3 regions of the Nonomuraea sp. NPDC005730 genome follow, and region 3 is predicted to be linked to each of the others. Evidence: riboswitches for the same ligand, from Rfam matches in the RefSeq annotation. Region 3 holds a riboswitch; each other region holds the start of a gene.
What was found. Region 3 has a riboswitch for S-adenosylmethionine ahead of thrC (threonine synthase). Riboswitches for the same ligand answer to the same signal wherever they lie in the genome.
Positions count from the first base shown of each region.

Region 1: it holds a riboswitch for S-adenosylmethionine, as region 3 does, so the genes downstream of both, ABZ444_RS29530 (aminotransferase class V-fold PLP-dependent enzyme) here and thrC (threonine synthase) in region 3, are expected to answer to the same signal.
Region 2: it holds a riboswitch for S-adenosylmethionine, as region 3 does, so the genes downstream of both, ABZ444_RS18565 (GNAT family N-acetyltransferase) here and thrC (threonine synthase) in region 3, are expected to answer to the same signal.

Region 1 covers NZ_JBEXYK010000031.1:20,711-27,604, forward strand. The annotation lists gene ABZ444_RS29515 (acyltransferase) at 1-1,010, opposite strand, end outside; gene ABZ444_RS29520 (NADH-quinone oxidoreductase subunit D) at 1,007-2,152, opposite strand; gene ABZ444_RS29525 (DoxX family protein) at 2,276-2,959, shown strand; gene ABZ444_RS29530 (aminotransferase class V-fold PLP-dependent enzyme) at 2,962-4,257, opposite strand; SAM riboswitch class IV at 4,304-4,419, opposite strand; gene ABZ444_RS29535 (cytochrome P450) at 4,495-5,694, shown strand; gene ABZ444_RS29540 (SAM-dependent methyltransferase) at 5,678-6,640, opposite strand; gene ABZ444_RS29545 (chaplin family protein) at 6,835-6,894, shown strand, end outside.
Region 2 covers NZ_JBEXYK010000013.1:97,556-104,449, forward strand. The annotation lists gene ABZ444_RS18545 (DoxX family membrane protein) at 1-416, opposite strand, end outside; gene ABZ444_RS18550 (TetR/AcrR family transcriptional regulator) at 518-1,105, shown strand; gene ABZ444_RS18555 (DUF5937 family protein) at 1,116-2,090, opposite strand; gene ABZ444_RS18560 (alpha/beta hydrolase) at 2,159-3,061, shown strand; gene ABZ444_RS18565 (GNAT family N-acetyltransferase) at 3,027-3,452, opposite strand; SAM riboswitch class I at 3,460-3,551, opposite strand; gene ABZ444_RS18570 (hypothetical protein) at 3,675-4,433, opposite strand; gene ABZ444_RS18575 (M4 family metallopeptidase) at 4,573-6,393, opposite strand; gene ABZ444_RS18580 (hypothetical protein) at 6,656-6,894, shown strand, end outside.
Region 3 covers NZ_JBEXYK010000018.1:29,998-36,891, forward strand. The annotation lists gene ABZ444_RS22205 (hypothetical protein) at 90-674, shown strand; gene ABZ444_RS22210 (hypothetical protein) at 652-1,836, opposite strand; gene ABZ444_RS22215 (trehalose-6-phosphate synthase) at 1,878-3,302, opposite strand; gene ABZ444_RS22220 (RNA polymerase sigma factor) at 3,334-3,888, shown strand; SAM riboswitch class I at 3,968-4,108, shown strand; gene thrC (threonine synthase) at 4,122-5,354, shown strand; gene ABZ444_RS22230 (MoaD/ThiS family protein) at 5,380-5,655, shown strand; gene ABZ444_RS22235 (cold-shock protein) at 5,899-6,099, shown strand; gene groL (chaperonin GroEL) at 6,441-6,894, shown strand, end outside.

The DNA of each region.
Region 1 (6,894 bases), on a different contig from region 3:
ATGGCGATCGGCCGTTCCAGCCACCACTTCAGGTCGGGCGGGATCTTCGTGCCGAGGTTGCCGAACAACCACCACGACAGCCCTAAGGCGATCGCCATGCCGGTCGTGTGGAAGAGGAACAGCGGCAGGGCGTAGCGGTTGATGAAGGAGTTGGCACGGGCCCAGCGGGGGCGTTCGAGCACGCGTTCCATGGCCGGGCGCAGCACCTCGACCAGGCCGATCTGGAAGATCAGCAGGGCGACGATGACGAACGTGGGCGGCGCCATGTTCGACCACTTGTCGCCCGGCACGCCCACCATCGAGCCCGGATAGATGCCCGAGTAGACCAGGCCGATCAGGGCGAACAGGCCGGTCCACAGGATGCCGACGTCGTACCGCCGGGGCAGGACGACGATCCGGTCGTAGAAGAAGCCCGCCTGGTGGGCCAGACCCCAGACGATGATCATGTTGAGCCAGCCGGCCCACTCGTAGCCGTAGCGGAACCGCACGACGTCGACGACCAGGGCCGAGCCGCCCAGCCAGATGAGGGCCAGCACGTCGTAGCGCCTGTGCAGCCACAGCGCCACCGGCAGCAGCGCGATCAGCACCAGGTAGACGCCGAGGAACCACAGCGGGCTGAGCACGAGCAGCACCACCCGCCACATCCACTCCACGTGGGACGCCCAGGTGACGATCGCCCCGACGGAGATCCACACGCCGCACAGGAACAGCGCGGGCAGGGACAGCGCGCGGATGCGCCGCCAGACGAACGACCCGATGCCGACGCCGCGCGCCTGGGCCCGGTTCCAGGACAGCAGGTGCACGTGGCCGCCGACGTAGAAGAACAGCGGCAGCACCTGGAGCAGCCAGGTCAGGATCCACAACCCGGAGGTGAAGCCGAGCGGGCTGGTGGGCTCGGGCCCGCTGGGCTTCCACTCCAGGATCGTGAACGCCCAGTGCCAGACCACCACGACGATGAGGCTGAGGGCGCGCAGCCAGTCGACGTACTTGTCGCGTTCGGGAGTGCTCACTTGTCGATGTCACCCACGACGAAGAACATCGAGCCCAGAATGGCGATCATGTCGGCCACCAGGTTCCCGGGCAGCAGCTCGCGCAGCGCCTGGACGTTGCCGAACGACGCCGAGCGCAGCTTGAGCCGCCACGGCGTCTTGTCGCCCTTGGAGACCAGGTAGTAGCCGTTGATGCCGAGCGGGTTCTCGGTCCACGCGTACGTGTGGCCCTCGGGCACCTTGAGCACCTTCGGCAGGCGCTGGTTGACCGGCCCGGGAGGCAGCTCACGCAGCCGGGCGACGCACGCGTCGGCCAGGTCGAGCGAGACCTTGAGCTGCTCGAACAACACCTCGAACCGGGCATGGCAGTCGCCGTCGCGCCGGGTGACGACCGTGACCGGCAGCTCCCCGTAGGCCAGGTACGGGTCGTCGCGCCGCAGGTCGAGGTCCACGCCGGAGGCGCGCGCGATGGGCCCGCTGACGCCGTACTGGAGGATCTGCTCGCGGGACAGCACGCCGACGCCCTTGGTGCGGGCCAGGAAGATCTCGTTGTTCAGGATGAGGCCCTCGATGTCGGGCACCCGGCGGCGGGTCTCGGCGACGGCCTCGGCGACCCGGTCGAGCCAGCCGAGCGGCAGGTCCTCCTTGAGGCCGCCGACCCGGTTGAACATGTAGTGCATGCGCCCGCCGGAGATCTCCTCCATGACGGCCTGGATGCGTTCGCGCTCGTTGAAGGCGTAGAAGACGGGGGTGATCGCGCCCAGTTCGAGGGGGTAGGAGCCGAGGAACATCAGGTGGTTGAGCACCCGGTTGAGCTCGGCCAGCAGCGTACGCGCCCACACGGCCCTGACCGGCGTCTCCATGCCGAGCAGCCGTTCGGCGGCCAGCACGACGCCCAGTTCGTTGGCGAACCCCGACAGCCAGTCGTGCCGGTTGGCGAGCATGATGATCTGGCGGTAGTCGCGGACCTCGAACAGTTTCTCCGCGCCCCTGTGCATGTAGCCGATGATCGGCTCGGCCGTCTCGATGCGCTCGCCGTCGAGGGTGAGCCGGAGCCTGAGCACGCCGTGCGTGGAGGGATGCTGGGGGCCGATGTTGAGGATCATGTCCTCGGTCGCCAGCTCCTTCGCGCCGGCGCCGATCCCGACCACGCGTTCCGTCATAGGGCCCATGCTGCCACCGTCCCACGGGGTGATCCAGCGTGGGGGATGGTCAAGGAATCGTATGGCAACGCATCCCGAAGCCAGACATGGGGATCAATACCGGGAACGGGGGGAGAAAGCACTGTGAAGAGAGTCCTGTTTGATGTGGCGGCCCTGATCTCCCGGGTGGTACTCGGGGTGATCTTCGTGGCGCACGGCTGGCAGAAGTGGCAGGGCGGGCTCGGTGCCGCGGCGGGGCAGTTCCGGGAGATGGGCGTGCCCATGCCCGAGTTGTCGGCCGGCTTCGCCGCCATCGTGGAGCTGGTCGGCGGCGCGCTGCTGATCCTCGGCCTGCTGGTCCGGCCGGTGGCGTTGCTGCTGCTCATCGACATGATCGGCGCGATCGTCTTCGTGCACGCCGGACACGGGGTGTTGGCGCAGACCGGGGGATGGGAGCTGCCGGGCGCGCTCGGTGCGCTGTCCTTGATGCTCGCCGCGCTGGGCGGCGGCCGCATCGGCCTCGACGGCATCTTCCATTCGACGTACCGCCGCCGCAGGGAACGCCAGATCGCCGAGGACGACCTCGCCGCGCACCGGCCGGCCCGCCGCGCCGAGCCGACGACGGTCGTCACCGAGGGACCGGCCACGCAGGTCAGGCCAGAGGGCGGCCCGACGACGCCGGCCCGGCCCGAGGGCGAGGCCGAGCAGCCCAACGTGCCGAGGCAGCCCAACGCGCCGCGTCCCGGGCATCTCAACGACGAGGACATGAGGGACATCGACGCCCTGGTGTCCGACGAGCCGCACCAGCAGAAGCCGCCCAACCGCTGAGCTCAGCGGCTGACCAGGTCGCGCAGGGCCTCGATCAGGCGGTCGACGTGCTCCTGCGTGCTGCCGATGCCGATGGAGGCGCGGACCGCCGAGGCGGTGCCGTCCTCGCAACCTCCATCGGAGGTGCCCAGCAGGTGCCGGACGAACGGGTGCGCGCAGAACTTCCCGTCACGCACGCCGATGCCGTACTCGCCGGACAGCGCCTCGGCCACCTCCCGGGCCGAGTAGCCGTCCACGACGAACGACACGATCCCCACCCGCGGGTGGTCCGCGCCCCACAACGACAGCTCGCGCACCCCCGCGATCGAGGCCAGACCGGTACGCAGCCGGGCGATCAGGCGCTCCTCCTCGCGCACCAGCTCCGTCCACCCCGTGGCGGTGAGCGCGTCGCAGGCGGCGGCCAGGGCGATGGCGCCGAGCACGTTGGGGGTGCCGGCCTCGTGGCGGGGCTCGGGGTCGTCGTGCCACTCGGTGGTCTCGCCCACCGAGCGCACCGCGCCGCCGCCCTTCAGGTACGGCTCGCCCGCCGCCAGCCAGTCACGGCGTCCGACCAGCACGCCGGCGCCGAAGGGCGCGTACAGCTTGTGGCCGGAGAAGGCCACGTAGTCCAGGTCGAGCGCGGTCAGGTTGAGCCTGCGGTGCGGGACGAGCTGGGCGGCGTCCACCAGGATCCGGGCGCCGTGCCGGTGGGCGATGTGGGCGAGGGCGGCGATGGGCCACAGCTCGCCGGTGACGTTGGAGGCGGCGGTGACCACGAGCAGCTTGGGGCCCTCGATCCCGGCCAGCGCCTCGTCGGCGGCGCGGACGGCCTCGCCGGGGAAGGCGGGCGGCGCCAGGCGTACGGACCGCTCCCAGGGCAGCAGCGAGGCGTGGTGCTCGGAGTCGAAGACGACGACGGTCGTGCCCTCGGGCAGGCAGCCGGCCAGCAGGTTGGTGGCGTCGGTGGTGTTGCGGGTGAAGATGACGGAGTCGTCCGGGCGGGCGCCGACGAAGGCCCGGACCGTGTGCCGGGCCTGCTCGTAGCGGGCGGTGGTGAGCTGGGAGGCGTAGCCCGCGCCGCGGTGGACGCTGGAGTAGGCCGGGAGCGCGGCGGCGACGGCGGCGCTGACCGGCTCGAGACAGGGGGCGCTGGCCGCGTAGTCGAGGTTGGCGTAGCTCACCAGCCGGCCGCCCTTGACCGGCACTTCGAGGTCGGCGCCGAGCACGGCGGGGATCAACCGTCCGTAGGCGGCGGCAGGGGCGGTGGCCTCGGCGGCGGCCTGGGCGGGAACAGAGGTGAAGATCGTCAGAGTGGACACGGCACAGCTCCTCACGGGTCGGTCGGACCCCTGGAAGCAGCCATGGAGCCCGCGCTTGCCCGCCACACCTCGTGACGGACCAGGTCTTCACCCGGGGCACCCCGCCGCGGACGCGAGGGTTGCCGGCCAGCTAGCCGGGGCTTGTCGCTGGCACTCATGACCTACGACGGCACTATAACCGACACCCGGGCATGATTCGCAAGCTCGGCAGGTCAACCCGTCTCATAAGATGAAATAGTGCGCTTTGATCCCTGGAATCCGGATTTCGTCGTCGACCCCTATCCGGCGTACGACGAGCTGAGGCGCGAGGCGCCCGTCCGCTACTTCGAGCCGTCCAACCAGTGGCTGATCTCCCGGCACGCGGACGTGAACGCGCTGCTCCGGGACCGGCGGCTGGGCCGCGACTACACCCACGTCGCCACGCACGAGGAGTTCGGCCGGCAGCCCCAGCCGGAGTTCCAGGAGCCCTTCTGGCGGGTCAGCAGGAACGGCATGCTGGAGGTCGAGCCGCCGGACCACACGAGGCTGCGCCGGCTGGTGTCCAAGGCGTTCACGCCGCGCATGGTCGAGTCGCTGCGCCCGCGCGTCCGGGCCATCGCCGAGAGCCTGATCGACGCCTACGTCGAGAAGGGCGGCGGCGACCTGATCGCCGAGGTCGCCGAGCCGCTGCCGGTCACGGTCATCGCCGAGATGCTCGGCGTCCCCGAGCAGGACCGCCACCTGCTGCGCCCGTGGTCGGCCGACATGTGCGGCATGTACGAGCTCAACCCCAGCCTGGAGACCCAGCACCAGGCGGTGCGCGCGGCCGAGGAGTTCGAGTCCTACCTCAAGGACCTGGCCCGCGACCGGCTCGCGAACCCCGGCGAGGACCTGGTCAGCGCCCTGGCCGCGATCCCCGAGCTGACCCTCGACGAGCTGGCCGGCACCTGCGTGCTGCTGCTCAACGCGGGCCACGAGGCCACGGTCAACGTCACCGGCAACGGCTGGCGGGCCCTGCTGAAGAACCCCGGCGAGCTGGCCCGGCTGCGCGCCGACCGTTCGCTGCTGCCGACCGCCATCGAGGAGCTGCTGCGCTACGACACCCCGCTGCAGCTCTTCGAGCGCTGGGTGCTGGAGGACATCGATGTGCACGGCGTGCGGATCCCGCGCGGCTCGGAGGTCGCCTGCCTGTTCGGCTCGGCCAACAGGGACCCCGAGGTGTTCGAGGACCCGGACCGGCTCGACCTGGGCCGTCCGGACAACCCGCACATCTCCTTCGGCGCCGGCATCCACTTCTGCCTGGGCGCGCCGCTGGCCAGGATCGAGCTGACGGAGTCGTTCACCGCGCTGCTGGACCGGGTCGGGACGATGGAGCTGCGGGCGGAGCCGGTCTACAAGCCGGGCTTCGTCATCCGCGGCCTGCGCTCGCTCGACCTCGACGTCACCGGCTCTGGCTGAGCCAGCCGAACCCGCCGAGCCCGGCCGGATCGATCAGCTCGGCCTCCTCCGACGCCCTCGACAACGCGCGCACGTAGGCGCGCGGATCGGTGCGGGCGAGGTCGACCGGCGGCCGGGCGCCGGTGAGGCCCAGCGCCCGCAACATGTCACGCTGTGTGGACAAGGTTGTGGATATCGCGCCGGCCCGCCGCCCGGCCTCGGCGCATGCGTCGAGGGCGACGTGGGCGGTGATGTCGCAGGTCCCGTCGGGGACGGGGGCGACGACCGCGCCGTCGCGGTAACCGGTCAGCGTGCCACAGAGCGGTCGGTTATCCACAGGGTGTGCATAATCCACGGCTATCGCCCGGCCGCGGGCGAGGCGTACCAGAACGGAGGCCCAGGCGTCGTCACGGGGACGGCCGATCTCGGCGCGGGTGCCCACGTGCGGCAGCGGCCACCAGCGGTCGAGCCATTCGCGGTCGGCGGGCCGCAGCGGGCCGCCGAGACGCTCCTCCCCGGTCCGGGTGTTGACCATGACCAGACGCGGGCCGCCGGAGGTCTGCTCGGCCACGTCGAGCGGGATGTTGTCGAGCCACTCGTTGGCGACGGCCAGGCCGGCGATGCTGGACGGCAGGCAGCGGCGCCACTCGACCTCGTCGGGCAGCCCCGGGGGCCTGGGTGACAGGTCGACGCACGTGACCCGGAGCCGGTCGCGCAGAGCGGGCTCGGCCATGTCGAGGACGCGGCGGACCAGCATGCCCTCACCGGAGCCGATGTCGACCAGGTCGAGCCACTCGGGGCGGCCGAGGTCGGAGTCGACCTCCGCCAGCAGGGCCAGGACCGCCTCGGCGAACACGGACGAGGCCCCGACCGAGGTGCGGAAGTGGCCCGAGGGGCGTTCGCGGAGGTAGAAACCCTCCTCGCCGTAGAGCGCGCGCTCGGTCGCGGCGCGCCAGGTGAGCCACATGACGCTGACTATCTCATGACTCCAGCCATCAACACGCTAAGTCATTGATTGACTACACTTGGTCGCTACATTGCGCTAACGTTTACGTACTGTCACCGAGCGACTGCGTTTCGCCCATCCGCGGTAAGCGGCGAGCCGGATCGCTCCACCAAAGCATTGCGGCCGCCACGGCCGCATACTGAGAGGAGCCCCCCGTGAAGAAGACTCTGGTCATGGCAGGTGCCATTGCCCTGCTGGCGCTGGCGGCCCCCGCG
Region 2 (6,894 bases), on a different contig from region 3:
GCGATGAAGAGCACCTGAAGGGCCGTGCGGGCGGGCAGCGGGGTCACGGGCTTCCCGGCCAGCGTGAGGCCGCGGCGGGCCGCCGAGACGTTGGCCGGGAACATGGCGACCATGAGCAGCGCCAGCCCGATCGCCGCGTACGGCGCGACCGGCGCGAGCAGCAGCCCCGCGGCGCCGGCCAGCTCCAGGACGCCGGTGAGGGTGACCAGCAGGGCCGGCCGCGGGAACGACGGCGGGATCATCGCGACGAAGTCACGGCGCCACGAGGGCAGGAAGTGGGGCACGCCGGTGAGGACGAACATCAGGGCCAGGGCGCCTCGCAGGGCCGGCTGCCAGGCGTCGAGTGCGTCGATGCCGACCAGGCCGGCGAGCCGCAGGACGACGAAACCGGCGGTGAGCGCGATGAACGGAACCATTCCGTCCTCCAATCTTGTCGTTGGACAGATTGGAGGAGGTTCGTCATCTTGTCAATGTCAAGCTAGGGTGTGGTCGTCACGCTGAGCCTTGGAACGCGGAGGTGAGGAACATCAGCCAGCCGTCCTACCACCATGGCAACCTGCGGCGCGTCATCATCGACGCCGCGCTGCAGGCCATCGGCGAATCCGGCCCGGCCGGATGGAGTCTGCGCGAGCTGGCCCGCCGCGCCGGCGTCTCACACGCCGCTCCCGCCTACCACTTCGGCGACAAGCAGGGCCTGCTGACGGCCGTGGCCGCCGAGGGCTTCACCATGTTCGCCGACGCTCTGGAGAACGCCGCCTCCGACGTGTGGGAGGTCGGCGTCGCCTACCTCCGGTTCGGCCTTGACCACCGGCCCTACTTCGAGGTGATGTTCCGGCCCGAGCTCTACCGCGTGGACGATCCCGGCGTTCGATCCGCGCAGCGGCGCGCCGCGGACGTACTCAACACCAGCGCCCGCTCGCTGTCGCCGAGCCCGGAACACGACCGGACGACCACGATCGCCGCATGGTCGCTGGCGCACGGCTTCACCACCCTGTGGCTGAGCGGCGCCCTGCCGGAAAGCGCGGACGGAGACCCGGAGGCCCTGGCCCGCTCGATGCTCCGCCTCGTCCTGGGCGCCGTGGCGGGCGGACCGGACGGCCCGTGACCCGGCGGCGTCAGTGACCGTTCGGAACCGGGTCGCCCATCAGGTGGGTTGCGCGTTCCGTGCGCAGATGGAGTGCCGTGCGGCCCATGCGTTGTGTCGACACCAGGCCCGCACCCCGCAGTGCGCCCAGGTGTTGTGAGACCGCGCTCGGCGTGATGCTCAGGCGGGTGGCCAGGGCCGCGGTCGTCAGAGGTTCGGCCAAGGCGGCGAGGATCTGCGTTCTCGTCTGGCCGAGCACCGGGATCAGGCCCGTCAGCGCCGGTCGGGGCGACTCCCAGAGCAGGCCGACGCCCATCGCCGGATAGCGGATCGACGCGGCGGTGACCGGGGCCTTGTCGACACCCACGTCCGGCCAGTTGAAGACGCTGGGCTGCAGGACCAGGCCATGCCCGCCGGTGTCCACCGTGTACACGGAGTGCGGGGTGCGCCGGCCGTGGACCACCAGCTGGCCGTCGTCCCAGGCGATGTCGCGGTGCAACTCGGCGAACAGCGCCTGCACCCCGCCCTCCACCAGGGTCAGCGCGCGCCGGCCGATGTCGGCCTCCAGCACGGCGCACATCCGGCCCCACTGTGGCGCGATCAGCAGTTCGTGGCAGCGATGCAGCGCCTCGGCCAGCCGTGGCAGTACCGTCGCGGGCTCGGGGGCGTCCTCGGCCGGCATGCCCAGGACCGCGCCGTACTCGTGCCGGAAGAAGTCCTCCTGCGTGGCGCGTACCAGGTCCAGCTCCGTCGCGATGGCAGGCAGGCGCTGAGCCGGTGCCGGGAACAGGAACGACGGCAGCGGCCCGGCGATCAGCGCGCGCAGCAGCGGCAGCTCGCTCTCGCGCGCCAGCAGCGGGCGCGCCTGGCGCACCCAGGACCGGTGGACGGCATGACCGCCCGTACCGAACAGGATCCGCAGCGCCAGCACCGTCTCGCCCAGCGGTGAGACGGCGAATCGCACCTTCGCGACCGACGCCGCGGTGAACCTGATCTCGACCGCCATCCGCCCTCATCATGTAGGTGTGGCTAAACGATAGCCGAGGCGCGGCGTCTCCCCGCAGGCTGGCGGGCATGGACTTCTTCACCTCCTACGACGGCATCGAGCTCGCCTACCACGTGTTCGGCGACGGTCCCCCTGTGGTCTGCCTGCCCGGCGGGCCGATGCAGGCTTCCGCCTACCTCGGCGACCTCGGGGGCCTCTCGGCGCACCGGCAGCTGATCATGGCGGACCTGCGGGGCACCGGCCGGTCCGCCGTGCCGCCGGACACCGCCTCGTACCGTTGCGACCGCCTTGTCGATGACGTCGAGGCCCTGCGCGAGCACCTTGAGCTCGACCGGATGGACCTGCTCTCCCATTCCGGGGGCACGAATCTGGCCGTGCTCTATGCGGCCCGCCATCCGGAACGCGTCAGAAGGCTCGTCCTGGTCGCTCCGAGTGTCGCCGCCGTCGGCATCGGGATCACCGAAGAGGTCCGGCGGGGGACCGCCCGGTCGCGCGAGGGCGAGCCCTGGTTCCCGGGGGCGTTCGCGGCCCTGGAGAAGGTCATGTCAGGGCAGGCCACCCGTGACGACTTCCAGGCCATCGCGCCGTTCTGGTACGGCCGTTGGGACGAGACGGCCCAGGCGCACAAGGCCGCCGAGGACGAGCAGCGGAACAACGAGGCGGCAGCCGTGTTCGGCTCCGACGGCGCCTTCGCCCCCGATGCCACCCGTGCCGCGCTCACCCGCTTCACCTCGCCGGTGCTGCTGCTCGCGGGCGAGGTGGACCTGAACTCCCCTCCCGCCGCGGTGACCGAGCTCGTCGCGCTGTTCCCGCACGCCGAGCTCGTCGTACAGGCCGGGGCAGGGCACTTTCCGTGGCTCGACGACGCCGACCGGTTCGTGGCCACCACCTCGGCGTTCCTGGGCCAGGCGCCCCTGCCCGGCGAGGGGCCCTTGGCTACCGTCTGCCGGTCTTCATCGAGCGCTCGCTGAGGCCAGGCGGGTTGTGAGGGTTCGCCGGACGGCCGGCCATTCGGATGCGACCACCGCGAACATCGCCGAGTCCCGGAGCGAGCCAGGTGAAGCCGATCTCGATCGCGCGCAGGGCCGGCCGATCCGGCCATGGCCGCGGGTCCCGGAATCCGGTGCACCCCACGGCCTTCCCGTCACGCACCCGGATCTGCGCGAACGGCGTCAGCCCACGCCTGGCCAACTGCGTCGCCACGTAGGCCCGCATCTGCCTCCCGCTGGGAACCAGCGTGAATCCGTAGGACACCCGGTCCTCCTCGGCCGCCGCGGCCAGGTCGACCGCGTGCTCCATCGTCGGCGGCTCCAGCCGCACCAAGGAACCGGCGAGCACGGGAACATCGAGCTGAACGCTCATCAGACCTTCCTCATCGTGCCTGGCGTTGGCACCTTGCCCGGACCGGGCAGGTTGCCGGACCGTCACAGGGCCAGGTCCCTCGGATCCTCTGGATGATCACCTGAGGCCGATCCTCCCCAACGACCGACGACCTCGTCAACACAGGAGGGCGACGGCGGCAGCGCGGAAACCCCAGCCGGACACAGCCCGGCTGGGGATTTCTGGTCGGGGACCTGTCAGCCGTCAGCTGGTGAAACGTCCCTCACGGGTGTACTTGCAGGCCCCGCTGAGGCAGTTGGGGCTGGAGCCCCAGCCGTCGTCATAGCTGACCCTGCGGTGCAGCTTGATCTTGCCCTTGACCTCTTCCGCCTGGAGACCGGGGCCGACCTTCCTGTCCGCCTGCTTCCACCAGCTGGTGCCGTTCCAGTAGTACAGGCGGTGCCGGGCCCACAGGTAGCTCGGCGAACCCGCCGGCAGGCAGTTGAAGATGAAGCTCTCCGCGCGACGCTCCTTGAAGCCGCCGAAGTCGGGGGTGGTGAACGACTTGGGCGCCAGGCCGGCCTGGCCGTTCTCGTGCCACAGGTGCCAGCCGAAGTGTTCGGCGGTGCATGAGCCGGAGAGCACGGCGCCGGCCGGAGCGGTCAGGCCGCGTACGGTGACCGGCTCGCTGGTGATCCGCCGTCCCCGCAGTTCGGCGGGCAGGTCGGCGCCGTGGTCGTCGACGAGCCGCTGGGGCACCGGCACGTCGGGCGGGGTGATCTCCAGGTAGGTCTGCAGGTAGCTGTTGCTCCGGTCCCAGTCGATGAGCGGCGCGCGGCCGATGATCCCGAGCTGGGACATCCCCACTTCGTCGGAGGGCTGACTGTCGGAGAAGGTCACGGTGAGACCGGTCGTGTACTCGATGGACGCGAGGGGGATCTCCCGGTCGCTTCTCTCGGGTTCGGCCGCGGCCGGGGAGGAGGCGAGCACCATCGTGGCGGCGGTTGCTGCGATGAACCTCATGTCGCTCCTTGCGGTAGATGACGGCCCGCGCAGAACGTTAGGCATCGGCCCTTTCAACGGCCTTGAAAATGAGCCCGGCACATACTTCCGGCGCGCCGGGCCGGAACGTGGCTGAAACCCTCGCGGCGGCGTCATCGGCTCATGGAACCACGGTAAGGGTGAGGGTGGCCGTGTGGTCGAGGGCGACGCCGTCGGCCAGCACCGTGATCGGGTAGGTGCCGGACGCGGTGCTCGCGCCGACCGTGACGGTCAGCGTGGAGGTGGCGCCGGTGGTGATGCTCGCCGGGCTGAAGGAGGCCGTCATGCCCGCCGGAAGCCCCCTGGCGTACAGCGAGATCTGCTGCGGGCCGCCCGAGACGACGGCGCTGCCGACGGTGACGCTCACGGTCTGGCCGGGCTGCACGGCCGCCGCGGTGGGGTCGACCGCGACCGAGAAGTCGCACGTGTACGGCTCCCCGGCGCGGACGGGCACGCGGACGGCGTTCCACGCGGCCTTGACCGTGTTGTACTCCAGGCACGACCCGGGGAACATATCCAGGGCCGCCTGCAGCGAGGCGCGGCGGGCCATGGTGTGCGGCCAGGAAGTGGTCTTGCGCAGCAGCGTGCCCATGTAGATCTGGCCCGCCTTGCGCGCACCGAGCCCGACGATGGAGGAGGAGTCGCAGGTCGGGCTGGGCGGCTGACCGTTGGTCGGGTTGCTGCCCTCGGCCAGCAGGTAGAACCAGTGGTTCTGGACCCCGGCCCCGACATCGGGCGGCATTGACGGCACCGCGCTGCTGAAGCAGTCGGGGTGGCCGGGGATCAGCGACGGCTTGTACATGTAGCGGATCGGGCCGGTTCCGTCGACGTTGACCTCCTCGCCGACCGTGTAGTCGGGCGGGTCGAGGGTGGCGGGCTGGTTGGCGTACTGCTCGGTCAGCGCGCCGAAGATGTCGCCGGTGGACTCGTTGAGTATGGCCTTCTCGTTGTCGCCGAGGTCGATGCCGGGCGTGGTGGCGAAGACGGCGTGGCCGTACTCGTGCGCCACGACGTCCATCGCGGTGAGCTGGCGGCGGTTGTCGGAGGTGTGGCCGAAGACGGCGTAGTTGCCGTTCCAGTAGGCGTTGACGGCGTTCAGGCCGACGCGGGCGGGGTAGCCGTCGCCGACGCCGTTGAAGCCGGAGCGTGCCAGCCACGCCTTGAGCATGTCCCACTCGGTGTCGATCGCGTAGAGCACGTCGACGCAGGCGGTTTCGAAGTTGGTGCCGGTGCCGTTGCCCCAGTTGTCGTCGGGCCCGGTGTAGGCGGAGCCGTTCTGGCCGCCGCAGCGCACGTTCCGCCGTACCGGGTCGATCATGGCGAAGGACGCGCCGGTCCCCATGGTGCCGATGGTGACCGGGTTGCCGTTGTAGTAGCTGTTGCCCACCCCCTCCTTGACCTCGTCGGACTTCAGGACGACCGCGCCGGTCAGCGCGTCGACGAAGACGTGCAGCTTGCTCTCCCTGCCTCTGATCGCGCCGTGGACGAGCACCTCGTAGGCCAGCCGGCCGCGTCCTTGCGCCATGACGACCAGCCGGGGTGTGGCGATCGAGGAGACCGCGGGCAGCTGGCTCCCGGCCACCCGGGCCGCTTCGGCCGCGCTGAGCCTGGGCGTGGTGGCCACGTCCAGGGGGCTGTCCTGGGAGACGGAGGTGCTCAGGACCTCGCCGGAGGCGGCGCTGACCACGACGAAGTCGCCGCCGTAGACGGGCAGCCCCGCGTACGTGCGGCTGTAGGGCGTGTAGCGAAGGCCACCCTTTCCTTCGATCGGGCTCTGCCGGACGTACGCGTCCTCGGGTGAACTGCGGAGCGGTGCGGGCCTGGCCTTCACCAGGAGGTCGGCGGGATCGCCTTTGGAGGCGTTCGCCGAGCCGGGGACCGAAGCGGCCACGAGCACACAGACGGCACTCGTGACCAGGGCTAACACGGTATTGCTTCTCATGCGGGCGCTCCTTTTGCGCTGGCGGGCGATGAATGGGGTCACCTGCATTTGAGTTGATGAACTACAAGAGGTCAATATCGAGGTAAATAGGCGGAAGAATCGGGATTAATCACCGTTAGGACCTGTAATTGGCCGAGCCGGGATTCGAGCGCCGAGGCGAACTCCCGGCTTGGCAGCGCCCAGCCGGGCGCGGGCCGCCGGTATCTGAGGCGCGCCGGACCCGCTCGGGAGGGGAGGCCACACACATCCCCAGGAGGCGCCCATGCCCAGGATCGGGCTCGAATGGCAGTTCCAGCGTAACGAGCTGAAGTTTCTGGCAGATTCCACGAACGGCTGGCAGGCCGAGGAGGCCCTGCCGTCCAAGGGACGGGTCTGCTTCTGGCAGGACCCCGGGGTGATCATCGAGTCCGACGGCGGCGACGTCGAGATCATCACCGAATCGGTGACGACGTGGGCGGCCCTGCGCCGTCAGCTCGTCTTCATCGGCGAGCTGCTGACCCT
Region 3 (6,894 bases):
GGCTCGCGGCCTTGCGCCGTCCGGGCCGGCTCGCGGCTTTTCAGCCGTTCGTGATTGGGCTGCAAGTGGCGGGTCCTACGGTGATGCGCATGTCACGACGATCTCTCGCCGCCGCCTCGGCTGCGGCCCTGGCGACCCTGGCGGCCGTGCTCGCCGCGCCCGGCGCCGCCTCCGCCGCCCCCGCCCAGCAGCTCAAGCTGCGCGGCGGCCTGACGCTCTACATCCCGATCGAGTGGGTGGTCCACCGTACGGGCGGCGACGTCGTCCAGGTGGTCACCGGACGGTGCGCCAAGCCGCAGGGCTGGGGCTCGCCGGAGTGCGACGCGTTCTACATCCTCGGTCCCGGCGCGATCAAGCGGGGCGCCGAGGGGTTCGGGCCCTACACGGGCAAGGACCCGTACTACCCGGCCAGTGACGTGCAGCCCTGCCCGCTCAACCGCAAGTGGGGCGAGGTCGTCGGGCCCAAGGTCACCAGGGGCTACCGGCAGATGGGGGCCGGGCACAAGGCCGCCTACAACGCCTGGCAGGCCACGTGCGTCAGCTACTCGGGCGGCGGCGTCAAGGCCCGCTTCACGCAACGCGAGTGGTACCTGCCGAAGAGCCGGATCCTCGTCGTCGACCAGTGGGACACGCCCGGCCTGGCCGACACGCTCAAGTACGCCGACTGGAGATGAGCACCCCGGCGACCGCCAGGCCGATGACCACAGGCACCAGCAGGAACGCGTTCCCGGTGCCGTAGCCGTCGGCCAGCGCGCCGAGCAGCAGCGGGCCGATCGCCATGGCGGCGCCCGCCCACACGGGCGAGGCGGCCGCCGCCCGGTCCGCCCGGTCGCCGGAGGCGCTGATCAGCGTGCTCAGCGCGAGCGGGAACTGCAGCGACGCGCCCAGCCCGCTCAGCGCCAGCCCCACGTACGACAGGATCGGCGCGGTGCTCGCCCAGAACAGCACCCAGCCGAAGGCCATCAGCCCCAGAGCGCCGGCCAGCAGCGGCGTGGCCGGCAGCCGCAGCGCGAGCTGCGCGCCCGCGAACCTGCCCGCCGCCATGCCGCTGACGAACGCCGTCAGCCCGGTCGCCGCGACGGCCGCCGTCACGCCCGTCCTGAGGGCGAACAGGTCGGCGGCCCACAGGTTGAACGAGAACTCCAGCGCCACGCAGCAGAACAGCACGCCGCCGGCCAGATGGAAGCGCCACCCGCCGCCCTCCCGCGCCGGGACGGCCTCCCCGGTGATCACGTCGCCCCGCCCTCCGGCGGCCCGCCGGGGCGCGGGCCAGGAGCGGCCCAGCGCCAGCGCGAGCAGGGCGCTGACGGCCGGGGTGACCAGCAGGGCGGACCGCCAGCCGAGCGCGCTCTGCGCCACCTGGCTGAGCACGAACGTCGCCACCATCCCCACCAGCACGCCCACGGCGTTGGCCTCGCTGAGCGCGGCCGGTCCGGCGGGCCCGTGGTGGTCGCTGAGCTCGGCCATCGCCGCGTAGAGCATGACCGAGCCGAAGCCGCCGGCCACGCCGTAGCCGAGCAGCGTCAGGGGCAGCGCGGAGGTGGCCATGACCAGCAGCACGCCGGCGTTCATCCCGGCCAGGCCGAACCAGCACGTCGAGCGCCGGCCGAGCAGCCTGGTGAGCAGGGGGAGCGCGAGCCCGGCGCCGATCGTCCCGACCGCCATGGCGGTGCCGTGCAGCCCGGCGACGGTGGCCGTGGTGCGCTGGTCGGCGCGCAGGAGCGGGAGGGCGGCGCTCAGGCCGTACACGAACGTGGCGAACGTGCCGAGCAGGAAGTAGATGAGCCAGGTCGGACGGTCCCGGACGAGTCTGATGGGCACTGAGACCGTCGACACCCGGCAGCCTCCGTCATTGGCAGTGAACCCGACTTCTCATGTTAAAGCAGGGCGTCGAGTTGGGACTCCAGCCACTTGTGCGGCGGCAGCGCGGTGGCCGCCTCGTGCAGCCGGTCGCGGCGCCGCCTGCGTTCGTCCTCGGGCATCACCAGCGCCTCGTGCAGCGCGTCCGCCGTGCCGCTCACGTCGTAGGGGTTGACCACCAGCGCGTACGGCCCCAGCTCGGCCGCCGCCCCCGCCTCGCGCGAGAGCACCAGGGCGCAGCGCGGCGACAGGACCGGCCCCTCCTTGGCGACCAGGTTCATGCCGTCGCGGATGGGGTTGACCAGCAGCACGTCCGCCAGCCGGTAGGCGGCCAGCGAGCGCGGGTAGTCGTCGTTGACGTTGAGGATGACCGGGTCCCAGTCCTCGGTGGCGTACTCGTCCTCGATCTCGCGCGCGCAGCGCTGCACCGACGCGGTGTACTCGCGGTATTCGGGCAGGTCGTGCCGGCTTGGGTAGGCGAAGGCCAGGTGGACCACCTTGCCGTGCCACTCCGGATGGGCGGCCAGGAACTCCCGGTAGGCCAGCAGCCCGCGCACGATGTTCTTGGACAGCTCGGTGCGGTCGATGCGGACGACCAGCCGGCGGCCGGCCACCTGCTCGGCCAGCGCGGCCATGTGCGACTCGACGTCGGGCTCGCAGGCCCGCGCCCACAGCGCCGCGCCGTCCACGCCCAGGCTGTGCACGCCGACGCGGGTCGTCCTGCCCTCGTGGGTGACCGTGCGGGCCGCGCGGTCCACCCGCGCGCCCAGCAGCGCCTCGCAGCAGTCCATGAACGCCGCCGCCCACCGGGCGGTGAGGAAGCCCGCGTGGTCGGCCCCCAGGATGCCGTCGAGCACCTCCCTGGTCACCGCGTCGGGCAGCAGGGAGAAGTACTCGGGAGGCGCCCACGGCGTGTGGCTGAAGTGGGCGATGCGCAGGTCGGGCCGCTCGGCGCGGAGCATCGCCGGGGTGAGCGTCAGGTGGTAGTCCTGGACCATCACGCGCGCGCCGTGCCCGGCCTCCTCGGCCAGCGCCAGCGCGAACGCGCCGTTGTAGTCGCGGTAGGACTCCCACTCGCGCCGGAACTTGGTGCCGAAACTGGGGGAGTTGGGGATGTCGTACAGCAGGTGGTTGACGAACCAGAGGGTCGAGTTGGCCACGGCGTTGTAGGCGCGGTGGAAGGTGGCCGCGGGGATGTCGAGCATCCGCAGGGCGCCCGTGTCGTAGCCGCCGCGGTCGAGCCGGCCCCCCGGGGCCAGGCGCACGGCGCTGCGGTCGCCGTCGGACAGCGCGGCGCACACCCACAGCACGCCGTGCTCCTTGGCCACCCCCGACAGGCCCGAGACGAGGCCGCCACCACCGCGTTTCATGGTCAGCTCACCGTCGTCGTCGACGGTGAAGGAGACCGGCCCGCGGTTGGACGCCACGAGAACGCTGTTCATTTGGGCTCCCTTCGCCCATAGGATCCCAGCTATGGCGCTAGATGAGCTAACCGAGGAACTCGCCCGCTCGGCCGCGGCCGGAGACCATCGCGCGCTCGGCGAGCTCCTGGCCAGGATCGAGCCTGACGTGATGCGCCACTGCGCTCGGATCCTGCCCTATCACCAGGACGCCGAAGAAGCCTCGCAGGACACTCTGCTGGCCGTGGCGCGCAACATCGGCCGGTTCGAGGGGCGGGCCAGGTTCAGCACCTGGCTGCACATCGTGACCGCCAACTGCGCGCGCACCACGTACCGCTCGCTGAAGCGCAGGGCCGCCGAGCAGACGTCGGAGGAGCTGCCGATGCAGAAGCCGGACGCGCGGCGGGTCAGCGTGATCGCCGGCTCGCGGCTCGACCTGCTCGACGCGATGGAGGCGCTGGAGGCCGACAAGCCCGACCTGGCCCAGGCGCTGGTGCTGCGCGACATCGTCCAGCTCGACTACAGCGAGGTGGCCGAGCAGCTCAACATCCCGCTCGGCACGGCCAAGTCCCGCATCCACCAGGCCCGCAAGTACGTGCAGGGAGTCCTCGGGGAGGACTATCGGTGAGACGTGTCCTCTCAAATCGTGAGACGGGCGGTTGTTTCCGCCACTTGAGAAGGTAGAGTCCTTTTCGACAACTGAATATTGCTCATCCAGAGGGGTGGAGGGACCGGCCCTGCGAAGCCCCGGCAACCCTCCCGGCTTGTGCTCGCGACCTGGCGAGGCCGACCGGGACAAGGTGCCAATTCCGGTTCGCGGTCAAGGTGGCCGCGGGCGAAGATGAGGGAAGGCCTCGCTTCATGTCGCTCGACTTTGGTCCTGCCGTCGCTCTGTCCTGCCGCGAGTGCGGCACGCGCTACCCCCTGGGCCCCAGCTTCGCCTGCCTGGAGTGTTTCGGGCCGCTCGAAGCGGCCTACTCCTTCGGCCAGGTGACCCGCGCGGACATCGAGTCCGGCCCCGCCAACATCTGGCGCTACCGCTCCCTGCTCCCCGTCCCCGCCGACGTGGCGAGCAAGCCCAACATGAACCCGGGCTGGACGAAGCTGGTCAAGGCCGGCAACCTCGGCAAGGCGCTCGGCATCCGGTCCCTGCACGTGAAGGACGACTCGGGCAACCCCACCCACTCCTTCAAGGACCGGGTGGTCGCCATCGCCGTCGAGGCGGCCAGGAACTTCGGTTTCCACACGCTCTCCTGCTCCTCCACGGGCAACCTCGCCGGCGCGGTCACCGCCGCCGCCGCGCGGGCCGGCCTCGACGCGTGCGTGTTCATCCCGGCCGACCTCGAGGCGGCCAAGATCGCCATGGCCCGGGTGTTCGGCGGCCGGCTGATCGGCATCGACGGCACGTACGACGAGGTCAACCGGTTCTGTTCCGAGCTGATCGGCGACCCGCTGGGCGAGCAGTGGGGGTTCGTCAACGTCAACCTGCGGCCCTACTACGCCGAGGGGTCCAAGACGCTCGCGTACGAGATCGCCGAGCAGCTCGGCTGGCGGCTGCCCGAGCAGATCGTCATCCCCATCGCCTCCGGCTCCCAGCTCACGAAGATCGACAAGGGGTTCAAGGAGCTGATCACGCTCGGGCTGGTCGAGGACACCCCGTACAAGGTGTTCGGGGCCCAGGCGGCCGGGTGCTCGCCGGTCTCGACGGCGTACAAGGCGGGGCACGACGTGGTCCAGCCGGTCAAGCCGGACACGATCGCCAAGTCGCTGGCCATCGGCAACCCCGCCGACGGGCCGTACGTGCTGGACATCGCCCGGCGTACGGGCGGGGGCGTCGAGGACGTCACCGACCCCGAGATCGTCGCCGCCATCAAGCTCCTGGCCTCCACCGAGGGCATCTTCGCCGAGACCGCGGGCGGCGTCACGGTGGGCGTGCTGAAGAAGCTCGTCGAGACGGGCAGGCTCGACCCCGAGGCCGAGACCGTGGTCCTGAACACCGGCGACGGCCTCAAGACGCTCGACGCGATCAGCGACGACGCGCGGCCCACCGCCGTGATCCGGCCCTCTCTCGACGCGTTCCGCGCGACTGTCTGACAATCCAGGAAAGGCAACAAAAACCATGAGCGTTTCTGTGCGGATTCCCACCATTCTGCGCACTTACACCGGGGGTAACGCCGAGGTGAGTGGCGAAGGGGCGACTCTTCGTGACGTTCTCGCCAAGCTCGACTCCGACTACCCGGGGATCGGCGCGAGAATTCTGGATGAATCGGGCAAGATTCGTCGTTTTGTCAACGTATACGTTGGCGAAGAGGATGTCCGTTTCGTCGAGGGGCTGGACACTCCCGCCCCTGAAGGCGCTCAGATCTCCATCATCCCTGCCGTCGCGGGCGGCTGACCGCCGGACCACCCACTCTTGAAGGCGCCCCTTGTGGGCGCCTTCTTGTTTTAGAACCAAATTCAACCTCGAACGACTCAGCCTTCGATGAAATTAGCGTTTTGTCGGTTGACTCTGTTGCCAAACCCCGTGCCACAGGTATGGTCGAGGGCGATCGTCTGGCTGATTTTCCCAAAAGTCATGCGATTACGGGTCTCGCGAAGGAATGGGCGAGATCTGCGAGCCCAGTAAGAGGAGTCGGAAGTGGCGCAGGGCACCGTCAAGTGGTTCAACGCGGACAAGGGCTACGGCTTCATCGCGGTAGACGGTGGTAAGGATGTATTCGTCCATTACTCAGCGATCATGATGGACGGGTACCGCTCTCTCGAACAGGGACAGCGTGTCGAGTTCGAGATCACGCAGGGCCAGAAGGGGCCGCAGGCGGAGTCCGTCCGCACGGTCTGATTCACCCTCGCTGGTATGCACCAGGCGGGACGTGCGGCAGCGCAGTCCGTACGGCTCGTCACTGTTCCTCCGTCGGCTTCGCACGGCGGGTCGCACCTTTGGGGCGGCTCGCCGTACGAACCGGCGCACCCGATGACCTGCCCGATGAGCTGGGGTGGGGTGCCCGTGGCTTGCACTCGGCAGGGTAGAGTGCTAAACAGTTCGTTGGCACTCTGTGTGGCAGAGTGCCAACAACTCGGATCGAGACGATGGGGTCTGCCGAACGGAGATGCAGGCCTATGCCGTCGCGGGCGTCGGCTCGATCCAGGACACGCCACCCTGCATCTGGGAGGTCTAGCCTTATGGCAGCCAAGATGATCGCGTTTGACGAGGACGCCCGGCGCGGTCTCGAGCGCGGTATGAACCAGCTCGCCGACGCCGTCAAGGTGACCTTGGGCCCCAAGGGGCGCAACGTCGTGCTGGAGAAGAAGTGGGGCGCTCCCACGATCACCAACGACGGTGTCTCCATCGCCAAGGAGATCGAGCTCGAGGACCCGTGGGAGAAGATCGGCGCCGAGCTGGTCAAGGAAGTCGCCAAGAAGACTGACGACGTCGCCGGCGACGGCACCACCACGGCCACCGTGCTCGCCCAGGCTCTGGTGCGCGAAGGTCTGCGCAACGTCGCCGCCGGCGCCAACCCGATGGCCCTGAAGAAGGGCATCGAGGCCGCCGTCGAGCGGGTCAGCGAGGAGCTCTCCAAGCTGGCCAAGGATGTGGAGACCAAGGAGCAGATCGCTTCCACCGCCTCCATCTCCG